3 regions of the Paenibacillus sp. Z3-2 genome follow, and region 2 is predicted to be linked to each of the others. Evidence: riboswitches for the same ligand, from Rfam matches in the RefSeq annotation. Region 2 holds a riboswitch; each other region holds the start of a gene.
The links. Region 2 has a riboswitch for S-adenosylmethionine ahead of metA (homoserine O-acetyltransferase MetA). Riboswitches for the same ligand answer to the same signal wherever they lie in the genome.
Positions count from the first base shown of each region.

Region 1: linked by a shared signal. The riboswitch ahead of M1D71_RS24255 (methionine ABC transporter ATP-binding protein) and the one ahead of metA (homoserine O-acetyltransferase MetA) in region 2 are both predicted to bind S-adenosylmethionine.
Region 3: linked by a shared signal. The riboswitch ahead of mmuP (S-methylmethionine permease) and the one ahead of metA (homoserine O-acetyltransferase MetA) in region 2 are both predicted to bind S-adenosylmethionine.

Region 1 covers NZ_CP096397.1:5,415,687-5,422,443, forward strand. The annotation lists gene M1D71_RS24235 (NifU family protein) at 1-54, shown strand, start outside; gene M1D71_RS24240 (SDR family oxidoreductase) at 191-970, opposite strand; gene M1D71_RS24245 (MetQ/NlpA family ABC transporter substrate-binding protein) at 1,313-2,152, opposite strand; gene M1D71_RS24250 (methionine ABC transporter permease) at 2,228-2,887, opposite strand; gene M1D71_RS24255 (methionine ABC transporter ATP-binding protein) at 2,889-3,923, opposite strand; SAM riboswitch class I at 4,050-4,191, opposite strand; gene M1D71_RS24260 (Cthe_2314 family HEPN domain-containing protein) at 4,334-5,050, opposite strand; gene M1D71_RS24265 (COX15/CtaA family protein) at 5,247-6,134, opposite strand; gene M1D71_RS24270 (thioredoxin family protein) at 6,560-6,757, opposite strand, start outside.
Region 2 covers NZ_CP096397.1:1,876,105-1,882,861, reverse strand. The annotation lists gene M1D71_RS08430 (trans-sulfuration enzyme family protein) at 1-257, opposite strand, end outside; gene M1D71_RS08425 (PLP-dependent transferase) at 254-1,441, opposite strand; gene metA (homoserine O-acetyltransferase MetA) at 1,466-2,383, opposite strand; SAM riboswitch class I at 2,625-2,749, opposite strand; gene corA (magnesium/cobalt transporter CorA) at 3,201-4,136, shown strand; gene M1D71_RS08410 (HRDC domain-containing protein) at 4,207-5,208, opposite strand; gene M1D71_RS08405 (ROK family protein) at 5,384-6,262, opposite strand; gene M1D71_RS08400 (MOSC domain-containing protein) at 6,335-6,757, opposite strand, start outside.
Region 3 covers NZ_CP096397.1:5,698,193-5,704,949, reverse strand. The annotation lists gene M1D71_RS25655 (spore germination protein) at 1-1,237, shown strand, start outside; gene M1D71_RS25650 (GerAB/ArcD/ProY family transporter) at 1,258-2,358, shown strand; gene M1D71_RS25645 (Ger(x)C family spore germination protein) at 2,355-3,554, shown strand; SAM riboswitch class I at 3,628-3,729, shown strand; gene mmuP (S-methylmethionine permease) at 3,820-5,232, shown strand; gene mmuM (homocysteine S-methyltransferase) at 5,210-6,253, shown strand; gene M1D71_RS25630 (DUF4097 family beta strand repeat-containing protein) at 6,346-6,757, opposite strand, start outside.

The sequences.
Region 1 (6,757 bases), 3.1 Mb from region 2:
CGCGCCCTTCTCGAAGAAGTTGAGGGTGTACAAGAAGTCGTACAAGTATTCTAATCAATCCTTCACGAAATAAACCTCAAGAGCCTTTCGCTTCGCATGAAGCGGAGGGCTCTTTTTTTGTGTGCAGATGCAGAGAGTTTCATTTCACTGTCACCTTGACCAGTTTCGACGTACATTCCTCCAACTCACCTTAAGCATCCTCGCGCTGTATGGTCGGACGAATCGGATCGAGTCCTCCAGATACATCCATAATGTTGCCTGTTATAAAATCAGAATGATTCAGACACAGATACGTAATGACTCGCGCAATATCTTCACCACTGCCAGGACGCCCTCTTGGCGTCTCTACGTCGGTTATGCCTGCCATCTCATCAATCGTTTTCTCTTTGTTCGCCCCACGAATGTCACCTGGACATACCATGTTAACCGTAATTCCATACGGGGCTTCTTCAACCGCGAGTGTCTTCGTAAAAGATACCAGACCTACCTTGGCAGCCGCATACACTGCACGATGAGGCCAGGATCTCGCTTCTCCAGCATGACTGAAGCCAAAATGGATGATGCGACCCCACTGCTTGCGTCTCATCTCCGGCAACACACGTTGATCCAGCAACATGGGTCCTAACAGGTTGCCCTGTACAAGCATCTGGACCTCATCTTCGGAATAGTCCGCAAATAATCGACGTTCACGAACAAATGGACCCGCGTTATTCACCAGAATATCAATGCTGCCCAGCTTGTCTTCCACCTTTTCAACCAATGAAGCAATATCTTCCACCTTGGATATATCCGCCTGGATGGCAATGCACCTCACACCCTTGGCTGTAATCTGAGCCCTTAAAGCCTCAGCTTCTGTTCTGCTGTGTACATAGTTAAGGGCAATATGACACCCCTGATCTGCCAGACTGAGGGCCGTCATTTTACCAAGACCTTTGGCACTTCCCGTTATGAGGGCAATCTTTCCCTTCACGTTCATCCCCCTCTTCAAAGAGCAGTCACTTATCCAGTATAAAAGATTTATCCTCCCCCTACAACTCGCATCTCTCTTAGGAAGTATCCACCTGAAATCCCAAATATATCTTGATTGAAATCAAACACCTATGGTACTGTCGATGATATAACTTGAAAGGATCTCTACATGAACATGAAAAACAGAAGATCGATATTATTTCTCACACTACAAATCGAGATCCCTATTGATTTCCTACGTCATCACAGATGATGAAACATAAAAAGCCGTAAGTCTCTTCTAGAGAGACTTACGGCTTTTGCTCACAAGCTTCACATATTTCATTTCATACATTCCGTAATATTATTCAGTTGCAGGTTCAACTGCACCTTGGTAACGTTCTTTGATAAATGTTTTAACTTCTTCGGAGTGCAGTGCAGCAGCCAGTTTTTGGATTGCATCTGCATCTTTATTATCCTCACGGGAAACGAGGATGTTTGCATAGGGGTTACCTTGCAGATCTTCAATAAGCAAAGCATCTTTTTCAGGGTTAAGATTGGCTTCCAATGCATAGTTAGCGTTGATAAATACCAGATCCGCTTCATCCAATTGACGAGGCATCATGGCTGCATCCAGCTCGATAATATCCAAGTTTTTTGGATTTGCTGTAATATCCTGAATCGTCGATGTAATATTTGTGTTGTCTTTCAGGGTAATGACGCCTTCCTTCGCAAGCAACAACAGTGCACGTCCACCATTGGATGGATCATTCGGAATTGCTACTTTTGCGCCATCTGCCAATTCATCCAAAGACTTAATCATTTTGGAGTATCCACCAAAAGGTTCAACATGAACAGGAGTTACAGTAACGAGGTTGAAACCACGTTCTTTATTCTCGGTGTCCAGGTACGGCTGATGCTGGAAGAAGTTTGCATCCAACTTTTCGTCAGCCAGTTGCTGGTTGGGTTGAACATAATCATTAAACGTAACCACTTGTAAACGAATACCTTGTGCTTCCAGCTCAGGCTTGATGCTTTCCAGAATCTCTGCGTGTGGTGTAGGTGAAGCTCCCACTTTCAATTCTACTGTACGCGGAGCTCCTCCTTCATTGTCTGCGCCGCTGTCGGCGTCCTTGTTGTTTCCGCACGCGGCAAGAACCGCAATCAGCATAAGACTAAGTAGAGCAAAAGACCATTTTTTCATGTGTAAAACCCCTTCTCTAATCATTTTTTTCATGTGGCGTCCGCAAGAATGCATATCCATCATGTTATCTATGTGTTATTTCCTGGTGAAAAATGTAACCAAGCGATCTCCAGCCATCTGGAGAATTTGCACTAGAATAATCATCGACACTACGGATATGATCATAATTTCATTTTGATACCGATAATACCCATAGTTAATTGCCAGCGTTCCCAGGCCTCCACCACCAACCATACCCGCCATCGCCGTATACGAGACAAGCGTAACGATAGTGATGGTTATTCCAGCAAGCAGACCAGGAAGTGCCTCAGGCAACAGTACCCGTCTTACAATCTGTCCGGTCGATGCACCCATCGCCTGTGCTGCTTCAATGACACCACGATCCACTTCACGCATTGTTGTCTCTACCAGTCGAGCGAAGTAAGGAGCTGCTGAAATAACTAAAGGTGGGATAACACCAAGCACCCCTGTAGCTGTACCGACGAGTGAACGAGTGAATGGAATAAGAGCGACAATCAATATAATAAATGGGATCGATCGCAAAATATTAACAATCAGGGACAGTATAATGTATACCACCCGTGATTTGGTTGAAGCAGATCGGGCTGTCATGAACAGCAGCACCCCGAGTGGTAAACCAAAGATTACGGTAAACAAGCCTGATACACCCAAAATTTGCAGTGTCTCAATGGAAGCTTTACCAACCTCTTCCCAGCGAACTGTAGAAAAATCCATGTTAACGTAGCACCTCCACATCAAGTCCCTCTGCGGTTAATTCTGATATCGTCCGGTCAATCGCATGGGTATCGCCTTCGAACCGAACGGTCAGCTGCCCATAAGGAACCTGTTTGATCGTAGAGATCGTACCCTGCAGGATCGCAAAATCCACTCCCGTTTTACGTACCGTTCTGGACAAAATCGCTTCATACGTTTTGTTACCCAGAAAGGATATCTTCACAAGTTTGGAAGCAGCACCTGCCTGTAATTTCAAGCCTGCATTCGCCAAAGCAGTCTCTTCAAGGGCAAGTCCAACTTCATGATCACGCATCATAAAGTCCCGCGTAATGGCATGCTGCGGCTTCAGGAATACTTCGGTTACAGGTCCCTGTTCCACTATGCCGCCTTGATGAATGACAGCCACCTTGTCACAGATATTCTGGATGACGTGCATCTCATGTGTAATCAGCACAATCGTCAGGTTGTACTTTTCATTAATGTCGAGCAATAACTTTAGAATCGAATTTGTCGTCTGCGGATCAAGTGCCGAGGTGGCCTCATCACATAGGAGTACATTCGGATCACTGGCGAGTGCTCTTGCAATCCCTACACGCTGTTTCTGTCCACCCGATAATTGAGCCGGATATTTGCTGCTATGGTGCTCCAGACCAACCAGAGCGAGCATTTCCTTCACTTTGCGATCAATTGCTTCCTTGGGCGTATTCACAAGCTTTAACGGAAAAGCTACATTATCATACACCGTTGCCGAGGATAACAGATTAAAGTGTTGAAAAATCATCCCGATCTTGCGTCTCTGTTGCTGCAATTCGGTTTTGTTCAGTTCAGTCAGGTTGATCCCGTCTACCCATACTTCACCCTCCGTAGGGCGCTCCAACAAATTAATGCAACGGATCAGTGTACTTTTTCCCGCTCCAGAATGGCCGATCACTCCGTAGATTTCACCCTTTTGGATGCTCAAATTCAGCTCGGATAGTGCCGTTGTAGATTTTGCCCCTTTGCCGTACGTTTTCGTTAAACCTTTTAATTCAATCAATCGCACTTGCCCCTTTCCAACCACCTACATGTATCTTTACCCGATCTAAAGGAAAACTCCCCTATACATACAAAAAAAGAGCCCTTTGCAGATACAAAGAGGGCTCTTTACGTGAAAGAATATACCTTCTCATCTGCCAAAATCGTGTCTTGCACCATTTTGTAGGAATTAGCACCTAACATCTATAACGAATGACACATGTGTCATGTCGTTACAAATCGGTTGCCGGGCTTCATCGGGCCTGTCCCTCCGCCGCTCTCGATAAGAAATATGCTGTTGTATGTTGTAGGATTCTATAAGTTCATGTAGTTTATGCATTATAATGTGAACGTAACTTCTAACTTCTGAAATATCAGTTATATCCGTGTAACATCGATTGAAACTCAGTATATTCCAAGTATTCCGATTTGTCAAAGGCAATTATTTCTTAGCCATATTTTATTGATATAGCTATAAGAGGCTGTTAACGTTTCACAGACCATATCCACGCCCTGACGCATTTCCTGCACATGTTGATTCAGATCCTCCAATTTCACTTTACCTTGCAACGTCTGATGTAACTGCCACAGATCATCGTGCATTTCGGAGTTCATGTAGTGAATTTCCATATTACGTCGTTTGCGCAGCTTGCTCATCGGCTCACGATAAGAGTCCTTGATCTGAATCAATCGCAGGGCAAGATCATGATGCTCCCTCGCAAAGTCGAACTGTCTTAACACGGTAAAATAAGAAAAATGCGCTTTTGTATTTGAAGTATTCAGCTGGAATATCTCATTCAATACGGTGCCGACTTTATCCAGAATGGCAAAGCAGCGAATGAAGCCATCTTTGTAAAAATAAACATACCGAGCATACTCAGCTTTCTCGGCTAGCGTCATATCGTCCGTCGAACCTGCAACGACCTTTTGTCGAAAATGAGCAGCAGCGAAGCAGCTTTGCTCCAGTTCATCCAGGGAAGAGATAAGCCCCTGGGTCCACACATACAGTTTCCGATAGTCGTGAGTAGGATCATGGTCCACATGCATTTGTCGCTGAAACAGCTCAAGTGTATGCGCCATGGACTCCATTGCTTCTTTCAGCAAACCTTCGTTTACACGTGGCTTTTCTCCCAGCAACGTTCGCAGCATATATAACCTCCTCTTTCCACTCTGCTGATCCATAAAGGTTCATCATATAAACATAATCATTCCGAGTAAACATGTAAACGCTGCATGCCATAGGTTGCCCTGATCCCCCTGACATCAAACAAAGTCCACCTGTCCAATGATGTACATCACTGGATGGTGGACTTTCAATATTGAGCCCAAAGACCAAGAAATGGATCTAGAAACGATTAACCGGGCGATGCAGCTTGTACACCAGGAAACTCATATACGTTAAGATCCCGAACAGTATGGCGATGTCCAGCATATGGGCAAGAGCTACGAACATGTATACTTCCGGACGGCTCATCGTCACCATCATGAAAATACCGATGACCACTTGCATCAGAATCAAAACAACAGATACAACGCCAAGAGTACGCATTTCCTTGTTATCCGGATGATTACGATACGCGAAGTGACCCAGAATTGCAATAACAATCACTAAAGACGCAGCTGCTGCACGGTGAGCAAAAGCAACCGCTACCCCGCCTGAAAGCTCAGGAATAATCTGCCCGTTACAGAGCGGAAATCCGGAACAACCACCGGCAGAATCCGTGTGACTCACAAATGCGCCTGTGTATACCACGAGATACGTATAGATCGTGGAGAACCAGACCAGATTTCTGAATTTTTTACTGACCCGAGGATATTTATTCAGACGCTCCAATCCACCATCTTTTGCTTCCTGCCTTATGCCCAATGCCATCATAAGCGAACTGGCAAAGGCAATCAGCGCAAAGCCGAAATGAAGTGCCATAACTGCTGAAGATTGGGAGAAAACGACGGCAAAAGCCCCCATGATTCCTTGGACAATAACAAATATCAGGGTTAAGAAAGAAAACAATTGCAGGTCACGGCGTGACTTGCCGAACCGCAGAAAAGCAACAAACGAGGCAATGGACAACAGTCCAGCCAGTGCGCTTACAGCGCGGTGGGAATATTCAATAAGTGAAGCCACAGTATGTGCGGGAACGAGTTTTCCGTTACATAAAGGCCATTCCGTTCCGCAGCCAAGGCCCGATTCCGTTTTGGTTACGATGCCTCCACCAAATGTGGCCAGAAACATGACAAGACAGGTTAATACGGTTAACCATTTAAACAAAGTTAAGTGCTTCAATTTTTCTCACCCGCTGTTGGTTTAAGATGGCGAAGAATATTCTCCGCTTGTTTCGGTACTTTGACACTTATTTCACAACTAAATTCATTATACCGGATAAAATGTTCATTGACGTCGCGCTTTGTGACAAAATGTTAACGTCTGGTGAAATAATGACCGATAGGTCATCGGAAGATATGTATAAATAGGTACTTCACCGTTTCCAACAATGAACGGTAGACATACAAACGCCATTTCCCTATTTCAAGAGAAATGGCGTTCTTTTTAGTCTACCCTTTTACAACTTGAACAATCTCCGGAGATAACAGCGATCGGAAGGTTATTCTGTCATCGGAGTGTCTGTGTAAATATTCATTTATCGAACTTATATAATATTATTTATGGATCGTGTTGTACACCTCAACTGCGCGATCCAGGAACTGCTCAATCTCTTCTCTCGACTTGCGTAGCTTGTTCACGTACCGCACCAGTTCCCGACCATCGGCATACGCCACAAAGCTCGGAATGCCAAGAATATTCTGCTCTTCACTAACGGTTCCAACCTGATCCACGTCGACCTCAACCAAAGTCAG
Region 2 (6,757 bases):
ATTCCGGATGAATAGGCGAATCCTCGTGCTCCACCTTCCAGCAGTGTGATGTAATCTTCCAATGCCTGACGTGTCGGATTACCCGAGCGACTGTAATCATGTTGAGGCGGATTGAAAATATCAAAATGATGGAATGTGGATGCTTGATAGATCGGCACACTGGAGGCCCCAGTCGTTTTGTCGATCTCGTCGCCGAAATGGAGCAACTTCGTATCAAATTTCAACTCGGAATTCGGCTTGTTGTTGGACTCACTCATGAGTGCACGCCTCCTTCAACTTCCTGTTGTGCAGCTGTCAGCGCATTGCCGAGATCTGCAATCAGATCATCCGAATGTTCAATACCTACGGAGAACCGGAGCAGTCGGTCATCCACACCTACGGCGTCACGAATTTCAAGCGGTATATCCGCATGAGTTTGTACTGCCGGGTAGGTCATGAGTGATTCCACTCCGCCGAGACTTTCGGCAAAGGCAATAAGTTTGATATGACGCAGCAAAGGTTCAACATAACGAGCATCCTTCACTTTGAAAGAGAAGATACCTGTGTTACCGGTGGATTGTTTGTTCTGTATTTCATAACCCGGATGATCTGACAGGCCTGGATGATACACTTCAACCACCGCTGGATGCTCAAGCAAGTATTTGGCAATGGTAAGTGCATTGTGCTGATGACGCTCCATGCGAAGAGCTAGCGTTTTCATGCCTTTCATCAACTGATAAGAGTCACTTGGAGACAATACAGCTCCAATGGAATTATGCAGGAAAGCCATTTCCGCGGATAATGCCTCACCCTTGGTTATAATTAATCCGGCCAGTACATCATTGTGTCCGCCCAGATATTTGGTAGCACTATGAATGATGATATCGGCACCCAGTTCAATCGGACGTTGGAAAAATGGAGTGAGCAACGTGTTGTCAACAATGGTCAACAGGTTGTAACTTTTCGCCCAGGAAGCGACGGCTTCTACATCTGTAATCATCATCAGCGGATTCGTTGGTGTCTCAATGAATACAGCTTTGGTATTCGGCTGACGAACATTCTCCAGTGCTGCAAGATCATTCGTGTCCACATAACTTGCGGTTACGCCAAAACGGGACAAGATGCGTTCAAGCAGACGATAGGTTCCGCCATACAGATCCAGCGATACAATCAGATGATCTCCCTGACCAAACATGGCAAAGATGGTTTGCAGCGCGGCCATGCCTGAGCTACAGGCAAATCCTGCGTCACCGGATTCCAGCGCTGCAGCTGCTTCTTCCAACACTTTGCGGGTTGGATTGGTTGTACGAATATAATCAAATCCCGTGCTTTGTCCAAGCTTCGGGTGGCGAAACGCAGTGGATTGATAGATCGGAAAGTTAATGGCGCCTGTTACCGGTTCATTGATGGACCCAATTTGTGCTAAGCGGCTTTCGATTTTCAACTTGTTGTTGTCTTCCATTGCTGCATCCTCCTGTGGTCTCGATTAGATTTGCGGGCCAATATCGTAAGGTGTTTCCTGATACACATAGTAATTAAGCCAATTAGAGAATAATAAGTTGGCATGAGCGCGCCAAGTAGCTGGTGGCACACGGGAAGGATCGTCATTCGGATAATAATGCCTAGGCAGCGCGATATCCAACCCTTTCGCTACATCCCGGTCATACTCCCACTTTAATGAGAAGGGATCATACTCGGCATGCCCTGTGGCAAAAATCTGTTTGCCATCTTTGGTAGCAACCAGGAAGATACCCGCTTCCTCGGATTCAGCCAAGATCTCTAACTTCTCGTTCTTTTCAATATCTTCACGTCGCACTTCCGTATGACGGGAATGCGGAACATTGAATACTTCATCGAATCCACGCAGCAACGGAACATGGGGTTTGTTGATGGTGTGCGGGAAAACGCCAAAACACTTTTCATCAAGTGCAACCTTGGGTACGTCAAAATGGTGGTATAAACCAGCTTGGGAGGCCCAACATATGTGCAGGGTTGATGTCACATTGGTTTTGGTCCATTCGAAAATCTCCTGGATTTCATTCCAATAGTTCACGTCTTCGAAATCCATCTGCTCCACAGGAGCACCCGTGATAATCATTCCATCAAAGCGGCGGTGCTCAATCTCATCGAACGTTTTATAGAACAAATCCAAATATTCCTGAGACGTATTCTTCGAGGTATGGGATTTGGGATGTACCAGAACGACATCCACCTGAATGGGCGTATTTCCTACCAGACGAAGCAATTGTGTTTCCGTCGTTTCCTTTGTGGGCATCAGGTTTAATATAGCGATACGGAGTGGACGAATATCCTGCTGGTATGCAGAAGTTTCATCCATGACGAAGATATTCTCTCCTTCAAGTACTTCTTTTGCTGGCAGAGTATCAGGTATTTTGATTGGCATGGTAAGTCTAACTCCTCCTTGTGCATTGATAGATGCAGCTACCGCTGGCTTGATGTGTCCACATCAATGCAGTTATAGGCTGCCATGAGTTTGTCTACATATGTTGGATTACAAGTCCATCCAAAGAAAGTTACAGACAACCTCAAGTTCCTTAGCGAAAATCACTGCTGAGAAGTCGGGGCATACGACAAAGACCTTCCTCGGATTTCGAGAAAGGTCATATGTAAATAGATATGCGCCTCTCTCATCTCTCAGTTACAACAGTGCCACTTGGGCACTTGGTCGCTGCAAGAATTAGCACCGTGCGGTATACCGCCGGTTGCCGGGTTTCATCGGGCCAGTCCCTCCACCTACTCTTGATAAGATTTCGCTGTATTTGATTGTAATTTAATATGGTTCACCGTCTACTTTATTACATTAATGCCCTCACGTCAAGTTGCAGTTCAATGTCTGCTTTCCAGATCGGAACCGTTCATCATTCGTTGTCATACACTGCCTCAGAGCGCGAAATAGACACATTTTTGCGCTTGAAAGCACCTTGTACCAGCGGTATACTAAACAAGGTGTTATAAACCCTTATGTGAGAGGTGACATATTAAATGGATGGCGACCCGAGGCCTGACTGGCAGCCGAATTCCGACAAACTGCATAGAGAATTGACATCAGCATGCCGGCAGCGGGACGTAACTTCCGTTTGATTATAAAGTGAACGCAGCCCTGATCTCCAGGCTCCGCTGCCGACCGGCTGATTTGTTCTTTTTGCGCCCATAATGATAATATCCGCCAGGTTGGCGGGTGCAGAAGGAGTAGATTAACGATGAAAATCCGGTTGGTTAACAACGGTGTATTTATTCCGGTGGACGACATTCAGCAGGCGCTGACTCCACCAGCGGAAGGATTTTACTGGATTGATGCGGATGTAGACGATTTGGCGGTACTTCAACCGCTCTTCTTAATGCATGATCTGGCTGTGGAAGACTGTCTCAGTGACGAAGAACAACGTCCGAAAATTGAGATATATGAGAACCATTATTTTATTGTGATTAATAGCATTCGTTTTGATGATGAAGAGATATTTCTACGTGCGGTCAACCTGTTCCTCGGCAGACATTTCATTATAAGTGTTACGAAACAGAAGGTCAGCGAATTGCGCACATTGAAACCCATCCTGTGGGAACAGGAAATCAGTACACCCGATCGTCTGCTGTACCTGCTGGTTGACTTGATTGTTGATAATTATTTCACCGTAGGTGACCGAATTGAAGCTCGGATCGAGAAGCTTGAGGAAGATATTCTGATGCACACCAAAAAGTCTCATCTGAATGAAATCATCGGGCTACGCAGTGAGATTCTGTGGCTGAAAAAAGTGCTCGGACCTCAGAAAGAGGTCATTAACACCCTTAACAAAAAAGATCTGCGTCTCATTGATGATCAACTTCAAAAATATTTCAGTGACATCTATGAGAATGCCGTAAAAATATCTGAAACCTTTGAAACCTACCGCGACCTGATGGGTAACTTGCGAGAAGCCTATCAATCCAGTATTGCGAACCGGGCGAATGAGATCATGCGTGTGTTTACCGCCATTACTACGGTCTTCATGCCGCTGACGGTCATTACCGGTATATACGGCATGAACTTTACGAATATGCCAGAACTTAACTGGAAATACAGCTATTTTGTTGTGATTGGCCTGATGGTAACGCTGGGCCTGAGCATGTTCTTTATTTTCCGCAAAAAAGACTGGGTATGAACTCGTATGAAATAACGAAGACGAAGCGCTCCTCCGGGAGAAACGCCTCGTCTTTTTTCATTTCCGATCATTAACCAACATGCTGCTCTGTCTCTGCGTGCCGACGAAAGCGGATTCGAATCATGCGCAGTCTTTCATAGACCTGCTCCAGACTTCCTCCGTCGGGCTTCTCTCCTCCATACACCTTATGTAATACCGGCTTCAAGAACGTATCTCCCAGCTCCTCATATGCACTCCATACGGCCTCTTGTTCGTTCTCTGGCATAACTGCCAGCTCCACATCCAGAAGACAATCGGTGTCATAACCTTCGAGATCCAGTGTCTCCAACAGCTCAATCAATTCGCGTCGAGATAATCCGGATCGATTAACAATCTCTTCTAACGTATGCCCGTCCTTCATGCCCTCAAGCACCTGCTTACGCGTGGTGAACCTATCGAGTTCCTGCTTGTACTTCTGCTCTCTCTGCTTGTATAACCAGCTTTCATATTCTTCTTCCTTCAGAGCTGTGTATACCCAATCCAGCGGGAACGTTGTTGAACGCTCCAATCCATTCGTAATCTCCATCCACTCCGTACCATACTCGGTCGCTTTGCTCTCCCCTACGCCAGGCAGTTGCATGAGTTCATCCATCGATTGCGGAACAAAGGCACTGATCAAACGCAGCAGACGGTTCGTTGCAATAAAATAGGGTGCCTTCCGGTCAGATACAGCTCTCTTCCTGCGCCACGTGCACAGATCCGTATATAACTGCTCATTGCCGTATAGTTCACTGTAGCAATGGAGTCGCTGACCACCATAACTGCGTGATTTCAGATCATCATTCTCGTGAAATAAACCCTGCAGCTGCGGTCGGTATCCTTCGCTCATCTGTATGGCAAGCTGATGACGGTAGATATGAAGCAGCTCCTCCCAGGAAGTTCCTTCGAACCAGATGCTGTCCTCTCGCTCACCTTCCTCGTAGCGGCTCCATCCCAGTTGCCAGCTATCTTCCTCTTCCCCAATCCATAACTGCGCATACTCTGCGTTCTGATCTGACATTCTGGACAATCTGTTCATAAAAATAACTTCCATTTTCGTTCCCTCCCTTAGAATATTCAGCTTATACGAGTTAGATCTGCTACCTACAGGCAGCACAAAAAACACCTCTCCTGCAAAATCCATGCAAGAGAGGTGCTTCCTCATTAACCGTACTATGCTGTTGCCCATATCATACCACAATGGTAAATTTCGTCAATCCCTTATTGATCTAGATATTCAATGCCAACTTGGCAAGCGCCAGCGAACCACACAGCCCTGCATTGTCACCAAGTCCTGGTGAAACAACATACTGGTCAATGTCAGATTGAATTGCTGGATGCTGAACGTATCCAGCAAGCAACTCCTGCAGTTTGCTACGAACCATCGGGAACAGATGCTCCTGCTTCATTACTCCGCCACCCATTACGATTTTCTGCGGAGAGAGAATCAGAACATAATTCATCAGTGCATGTGCCAGGTAATGTGCTTCGATCTCCCATGCTTTATGATCTGCGGGCAGTTCATAAGCCGGTTGCTCCCAACGTTTGTTGATGGCCGGGCCAGCTGCAAGACCTTCGAGGCAGTCCCCATGATACGGACAGAAACCCTCGTATGTATCCTCCGGATGTCTGCGCACAATGATGTGTCCCATCTCTGGATGTGACAATCCATGGACCATTTTACCGCCAACCACAGCGCCTGCACCAATGCCTGTGCCCACAGTGATATACAGACAACTCTCAAGACCTTGTGCAGCGCCCCAGGTTGCTTCTCCAAGTGCAGCACCATTCACATCCGTATCAAATGTCATCGGTACATCAAAATGCTCCTTGAGATTGCCAATCAGGTTGTACTGTCCCCAATGTGGTTTGGGTGTTGTTGTGATATAACCATACGTTGGGCTTCCTTCAATCGGGTCAATCGGGCCAAATGAACCTACGCCCAGCGCTTCAATGCCTTTGCCTTCAAAAAAAGAAATCACTTGAGCCATTGTCTCTTCCGGTGTCGTCGTTGGAAAACTTACGCGTTCAAGAACTTCTCCATTTTCCGTGCCAATACCACATACAAATTTGGTTCCGCCTGCTTCAATCGCGCCTAAGATCGTCATGTTAGTCACACTCCCAAGTTAGTTTAAAAAAGGATTGATCGTTCCTTACTGGATGACACTATAATTACCCTGCTACTCGATATCCAGCTTGGACAGTCGTTTCATTAACGTCTGCCTCCAGCTGTCTGACAGTGCAGAAATGGCCAGCAGCGCCCGAATCCCTTCGGCATCTTCTTTCCCCTGATGCATAATTCGATTGGCTTCAAGAACCGTCATGGATGATGGATCAGTGCTGATTCGTCGAAATATCGACGAAGGCCGTACCTCCCCTTCTTGCAGTACACGAAAGTAAAAGCCGGTATGTCCACTCTCCTGAAAATATACAGGCAGCTCCTTATAATCATACCGTGCACCCAGCTTAAAACATGGTTGTCTGGGCTGACTGACCTGCACTGTAGCCTCGCCCAACTCGTACACGTCACCAATTCGGACATCTTCTTCGGCACAGCCCTCAACCGTCAAATTTTCACCACAAGCTCCCCAGTCCAGCTTGCG
Region 3 (6,757 bases), 2.8 Mb from region 2:
AGATCAATTACTACCTGTCAGTCTGGTTGAGGAGACCAAGTCCCTCCAAGCGGTCGCAGTTGGCGTGCTTTTTGGCAAAACTGCACTGTTGGTCGATGGATTGCCGGGGGCTCTGTTAATTGGAGCTCATAAAATCAAAACACGTGGTGTGAATGAACCGGTGTCAGAGGGGTTGCTCCGTGGTCCCCGGATTGGTTTTACAGAACAGCTAAGTGATAACACAGGTATTTTACGTCGATATGGAAGTGATCAGAGCCTCTTTATTCAGAAGTTTGAGGTAGGTTCACGGATCAAGAAAGAATTGGCTGTTGCCTATATTCAGGATATTGCTGATCCTAATCTCGTGGCGGAAGTCGGAAAGAGAATTGAAGCGATGGATATGGATTCCATATTGGAATCTGGGTATGTCGAACAGCTCATCGAAGATAGTACGCTGAGTCCTTTTCAACAGGTACTGAATACGGAAAGACCGGACCGAGTGATGGGTGCTTTGCTGGAAGGACGAGTGGCCATTTTACTGGATGGAACACCATTTGCACTGATTGTACCGGTGACCTTTAGCATGTTGCTCCAATCCCCGGAGGATTACTATGAACGCTGGATTCCTGGAACATTCCTGCGAATACTGCGCTTCATGTCTGCCATGCTGGCCTTGCTAGCTCCTGCGCTCTATATCTCGTTTATCTCGTTCCATCCGGGACTTATCCCAACTAAGCTAGTACTCACGATTATTGAAACGCGGACGGGAGTGCCGTTTCCTTCAATCATCGAAGTACTGATCATGGAACTTTCAATTGAGATTCTGAGGGAGGCGGGGATTCGTCTACCTAAGCCGATTGCACCCGCGATGGGTATCGTTGGAGGTCTTATTATCGGCCAGGCGGCCGTACAGGCAGGAATTATAAGCCAGTTCCTGGTCATCGTTGTTGCGGTTACCGCCATATCCTCCTTTACAATACCCGTCTATAGTGCCGGCATAACGCTGCGAGTTCTGCGATTTGCTGCCATGTTTAGCGCGGCTGTGCTCGGATTGTTTGGCGTGGTTATGTTCTTTCTCCTCATATGTACCCATCTGGCGAGACTCTCGAGCTTCGGCGTTTCTTATGTTGCACCGGCTGTCCCTTATCATTTTGGGGATTGGAAGGATTTCATTATCCGTGCTCCGCTAAATATGATGAGGAAGCGTCCCGAGATGTCCAATCCGATAGATCAAGACCGAAAAAATGAAATAAATTAAAGTGGTTGGGGTGAAATAAAGTGAATAGCTCCGAAGGAAAGATCAGTACTAGGCAAGCTGTTGTGGTTATTGTCAATTACATGCTTGGCGCTGGGATATTAACGCTTCCTCGAACAACGAGCAAAGCTGTCGGAACCCCGGATGTCTGGATGTCAATTATTCTGTCTGGACTGATTATTATGGGTGTCGGAATTATTCTGGTTACCCTGTGTCGCAGATTTCCGGAGAAAACAGTATTCCAGTTCACCCGTGAGATTACGGGGAGCTGGATTGCTTACATATTGGGATTCGCCATGATTATCTATTTTATGGTGATTGCCGCATTCGAAATTCGGGTCATGGCTGAAGTGACAGGCATGTATTTGCTTGAGCGCACACCAACATGGGCCATCGTGATGGTGTTTATGTGGATTGGCATCTATTTGATCTCTGGCGGACTTGCTGTCATTGTGCGCGTATTTGAGATCATTTTGCCGATTACACTGATTATATTTGTGATTGAAATCTTGCTTAGTAATCAGTTATTTGAAATCGGCAATCTGAGGCCCGTACTCGGAGAGGGAGTCATGCCAGTTATCAAAGGATTGAAACCTTCGCTGCTGGCATATACGGGGTACGAAGTCATGTTTGTTATGACTGCTTATATGAAAAATCCAAAAAAAAGCAATGCCGCCATGAGCTGGGGCATGTTCATATCCACAATGATTTACCTAATTACGGTGGTGATGGTTGTAGGTAGTCTTTCTCTTGACGGGATTAAGACGCGGACTTGGCCAACGTTGGATTTGGTGAGAAGTTTTGAGATACAGGGTTTGATTTTCGAGCGTTTCGAATCCTTGCTACTGGTCATCTGGATAATGCAGATCTTCTCGAGCTTTACGATCACACACTATTGCGCTTCGGTGGGCATTCGCGACTTATTTCGTACGAAGAAGATCAAGGTCATTATGTATGCTCTTCTGCCGTTAATTTATCTGACGGCATTGATGCCCAAAACCGTGGATGAAACGTTTGCACTGGGTGATATGCTGGGCAATTCATCCGTACTTCTATTTGCCATTTTACCCCTGTTGCTGCTGATACTAAGTCTGGTTCGTAAAAAAGGAGGCAAACATGCATGATTCGTTTCCGTATGCTTTTACGTATAGCCTTTGTGTTGTGTGTTCTTTTGTTGATATCCGGATGCTGGAGCAGTCGGGAGGTAGAGGATCTAAGTGTCTATGTTGGTCTCGGGATCGATGTCGGAAAAGAAACGGAATTTGAGAAGAATATCGCCGCTCAGGGAGGAACGTATTCCAAGCAAAACAATATAACTGCTACGGTACAGATTGCTCCGGGCAGCTCCAGCAGCAAAAAAGGCGAACAGTCCGGATCACCTGGTTCTGGTAAGACTTCATATTCCAATGAACAGCTGACCGGAGATTCCTTGCTGCAAATCTTTCGTCAGTTTGCATTAAGACGAGATCGTCCGCTCATCGGACATCATCTGAAGGTCATCGTCATCTCCAAGGATATAGCCAAAAAGTATGGTCTGGACCAACTGCTGGATTTTGTACTTCGGGATAACGATATTCGTCCAAACTGTCTCGTTCTGATTAGTCATCATCGTGCCCTGGATGTGCTCACTTCGGAGGACCCTTCTCAAATTCCAGCATTTTATCTCACAAGCATTACCGACAATTCATACTTGTCCAACAAAATCCTGGACCCCGTTTTGCTCTCCAAATTAGATGCCCAAATGCAATCCGGTTCTAGCTTTTTACTTCAAAATGTACTGAGCAATGGAGAGGATAAGTTCTCTGGTGGCAGTATCTTTGATGGAAAAACGACCAAATTCCTCGGGGAACTCAGCCAAACCGATCTGGAAGGGCTATCGTGGATCAGACCTAAAGAAAAGGGAGGCGTATTGAAAACATACAACAAAGAGGGTTTCACCGTTGTATATGAAATGAAGAAGAAGAAAACAAAAGTGATTCCCAAGGTGGTTGGCAATGATATTTCATTCCACGTGAAAGTCGATTCCGAAGGCTGGTTGATGGAAGATTGGCGTGCTCCCGAAGAAGAGGAAAAGGGGGCCTATCTCAGGGAACTGGAAAAAGAATTTTCTGAATTGGCGGAACAACAGATCCGTCAAGTGTTATACAAACTTCAGCATACCTACAAAGTGGATGTTGCGGATTTTCGGGACAGCTTGCGTATTAAAGAACCTAAAACATGGAAGAAAGTCAAAGATGATTGGGATAACATTTTTAGTACCGTACCAATTACGTACGATGTGAAGACCACTATCACCAATCTCGGATCTTCTACCGAATAGCGAGGAGGGTGGCCAATTAGTATTAAAATGTTGACACATTCATGATAGATCGCTATATTTATAAAAAATCATTTTCTTATCCAGAGAGGTGGAGGGACTGGCCCTTAGAAGCCTCAGCAACAGATCTGAAGGATACTGTGCTAATTCCAGCGGGTGAAAGCCTGATAGATAGGAGCGTTTGTTTTTATTTGTCAGTAACGGCGCACTCTTTAGGAAGAGTGGGTCTTTTTTGTTTTTCTGGATGAAGAAGTAGGGAGCAACAGGTATGGATAACAACAACGACAAAGGACATTTTCAGCGGAAAATGCAGGCACGGCATGTGATCATGCTCTCTCTCGGTGGAGTGATTGGAACAGGATTATTCCTAAGCTCGGGTTACACGATTCAACAGGCGGGACCCCTGGGAACCATTCTGTCCTATCTGATCGGGGCGATCGTCGTATATCTGGTTATGCTCTGTCTCGGTGAACTGTCTGTTCATATGCCAGAGACGGGGGCATTTCATAGCTATGCTGCCAAATATATCGGACCAGCAACAGGCTACACGGTGGCCTGGTTGTACTGGTTAACCTGGACCGTTGCACTGGGTTCCGAATTCACAGCCGCCGGACTGCTGATGCAGCGCTGGTTCCCATCGGTCAACGTATGGATATGGAGTGCCATTTTTGCGTTGATGATTTTTCTGTTCAATGCATTAACAGTAAAATTATTCGCGGAATCCGAGTTCTGGTTCTCATCTGTGAAAGTAGTGACGATCGTAGTCTTTATAATTATCGGTGGCGCAGCCATGTTCGGGTTCATTCCGATGGCGGATGCTGAACCGGCTCCGTTTTTATCGAATATTACCGCATCCGGGTGGTTTCCCCATGGGGCTACAGCGATATTGATGACCATGCTTGCTGTAAACTTTGCATTCTCGGGCACCGAGTTAATCGGCATTGCTGCCGGGGAGACCGAGAACCCGGAGAAGACGATACCCAAAGCCATTCATACGACGCTCTGGCGTTTGGTTATTTTCTTCATCGGAACGATTGTTATCTTGTCTGCCTTGCTACCTATGTCGGATGCCAGTGTACTGCAAAGTCCATTTGTAGCAGTAATGGAACGAGTGGGTGTGCCGTATGCAGCAGACATTATGAACTTTGTTATTCTGACGGCGATTCTCTCTGCAGCCAATTCAGGCCTGTATGCTTCGTCACGGATGCTCTGGTCTCTGGCTGATAAACGAACGATCTCTCCATGGTTTGCCAAATTGACCAAACGCGGTGTGCCATTGAATGCACTCCTGATCAGTATGGTTGGTGGTGCGCTGGCCTTGCTGTCCAGCATCATTGCGCCAGGTACCGTGTATATTACACTGGTTTCTATTTCGGGTCTGGCTGTTGTTGCGGTATGGATGAGCATCAGCGCTTCCCAATACATGTTCCGCAGACAATATATCCGGGAAGGCCACGCGGTCAAAGATCTGGTGTACCGCACACCGCTATACCCGGCGGTACCGATTATTTCATTTATATTATGCCTGGCTTCATGCATAGGTATTGCCTTTGACCCGACACAGCGGATTGCGCTGTATTGTGGGATTCCATTTATCGCAGTGTGTTACGCAGCCTATTATCTGACAGAACGTGTGAATAAGAAAAGAGGACAAGTACATGACGCTAGCACAACAGAATAACCCCATAGAAGAGATCCTGCGTGAACATCCGGTCATGATTCTGGACGGAGCGCTGGCGACCGAACTTGAACAGCATGGATGTGATCTGGACGATCCGCTCTGGTCTGCTCGTGTATTAATTGAGAATCCGGATGTTATCGTTCAGGTTCATGCGGATTATTTTCGAGCAGGAGCCGACTGCGCGATTACATCCAGTTATCAAGCGACAGTGGATGGCTTCAGCAAGAGAGGAATCGGAGAGCAGGCAGCGTTGGACCTGATCCGCAAGACGGTGAAACTGGCTGCACAAGCGAGAGATGACGTATGGGCAGAAGTGCAGGACAGTATAGTTGAGAACACGGAAGTTAAACCGGAGGGCAATTCTTCCTTGTTGGATACGCAACAACAAACGCCTGTTGTCCCAGAGAAATGTGCCCTGGTTCGGCCGCGACCGCTCGTTGCCGCATCCGTTGGACCCTACGGTGCATACCTTGCTGATGGATCGGAGTACATTGGTCATTACGGCGTCACAGATGAGACCTTGGCTGAATTCCATCGTCCGCGTATAGCGGCGTTGCTTGAAGCGGGTGCTGATATTCTGGCATTGGAGACCATTCCATCCTTGCAGGAAGCACAGGTGCTGGTTGATTTGCTGAAGGAGTTTCCTCATGCATATGCCTGGTTATCTTTTTCTTTAAAAGACGGGACAAGCATCAGCGAGGGCACAGCGCTTGAGTTATGTGCACAGACGTTTGGTTCCGAGCCACAGATTGCGGCGATTGGCCTGAACTGTGCTCCCATGGAAGTGGTGACAGAAGCCGTAAGTATTCTTAGCCGTGCCAGCGACAAACCTGTTATTGTGTATCCGAACTCGGGAGAAGTATACGATGCAGCAACGAAGACGTGGAGTGGACAGGGTACATGTGGCAGTATGAGTGATGCTTCGGAGGCATGGGTTGCTGCGGGTGCAAAAATCATTGGCGGCTGTTGCCGTACTACGCCACATCAGATTGGCGAACTTGCGAAGAAGTGGCGGAGCTGAAGGATATACCCAGCCAAGCCAGACCTACATGGAAAAGCCCTTTCGTATCTTATAAAGGATACGAAAGGGCTTTTTGGGTACTTTTTTTATAATTACTTATTCTCTACCTTAATGGTTCCTACAGATGTGCTCAAGGAAAGCAGAGGTCCACCGCCGTTGATATCACTCTTTCCCCTCGAAGCACCCGAGACCTTGCCCAGATCCGTTTCCGCTTTTAGTGTGTAAGCCAGATTGGAAGGCAGCAGGGCAGTGATGGTACCCAACTCAGTTGAAGCTTTGAGCTGGCTTCCATCGTGCAGCTGATTCAGATCAAGACGGATGGTACCTGCATCGGATTTGATGCTGGATTTGCCTTGGACTTGAATGTTGTTAAGATCAATGGAGCCTGTGTTATTGGCAAGCTCATAGCTTCCTGTTAAACCTGCAAGTGAAATATTGCCAACTTCTGTAGAAATCTCATATTCAACGATATTGGCCGGAGCCTCAATCACATAGTTTACGATG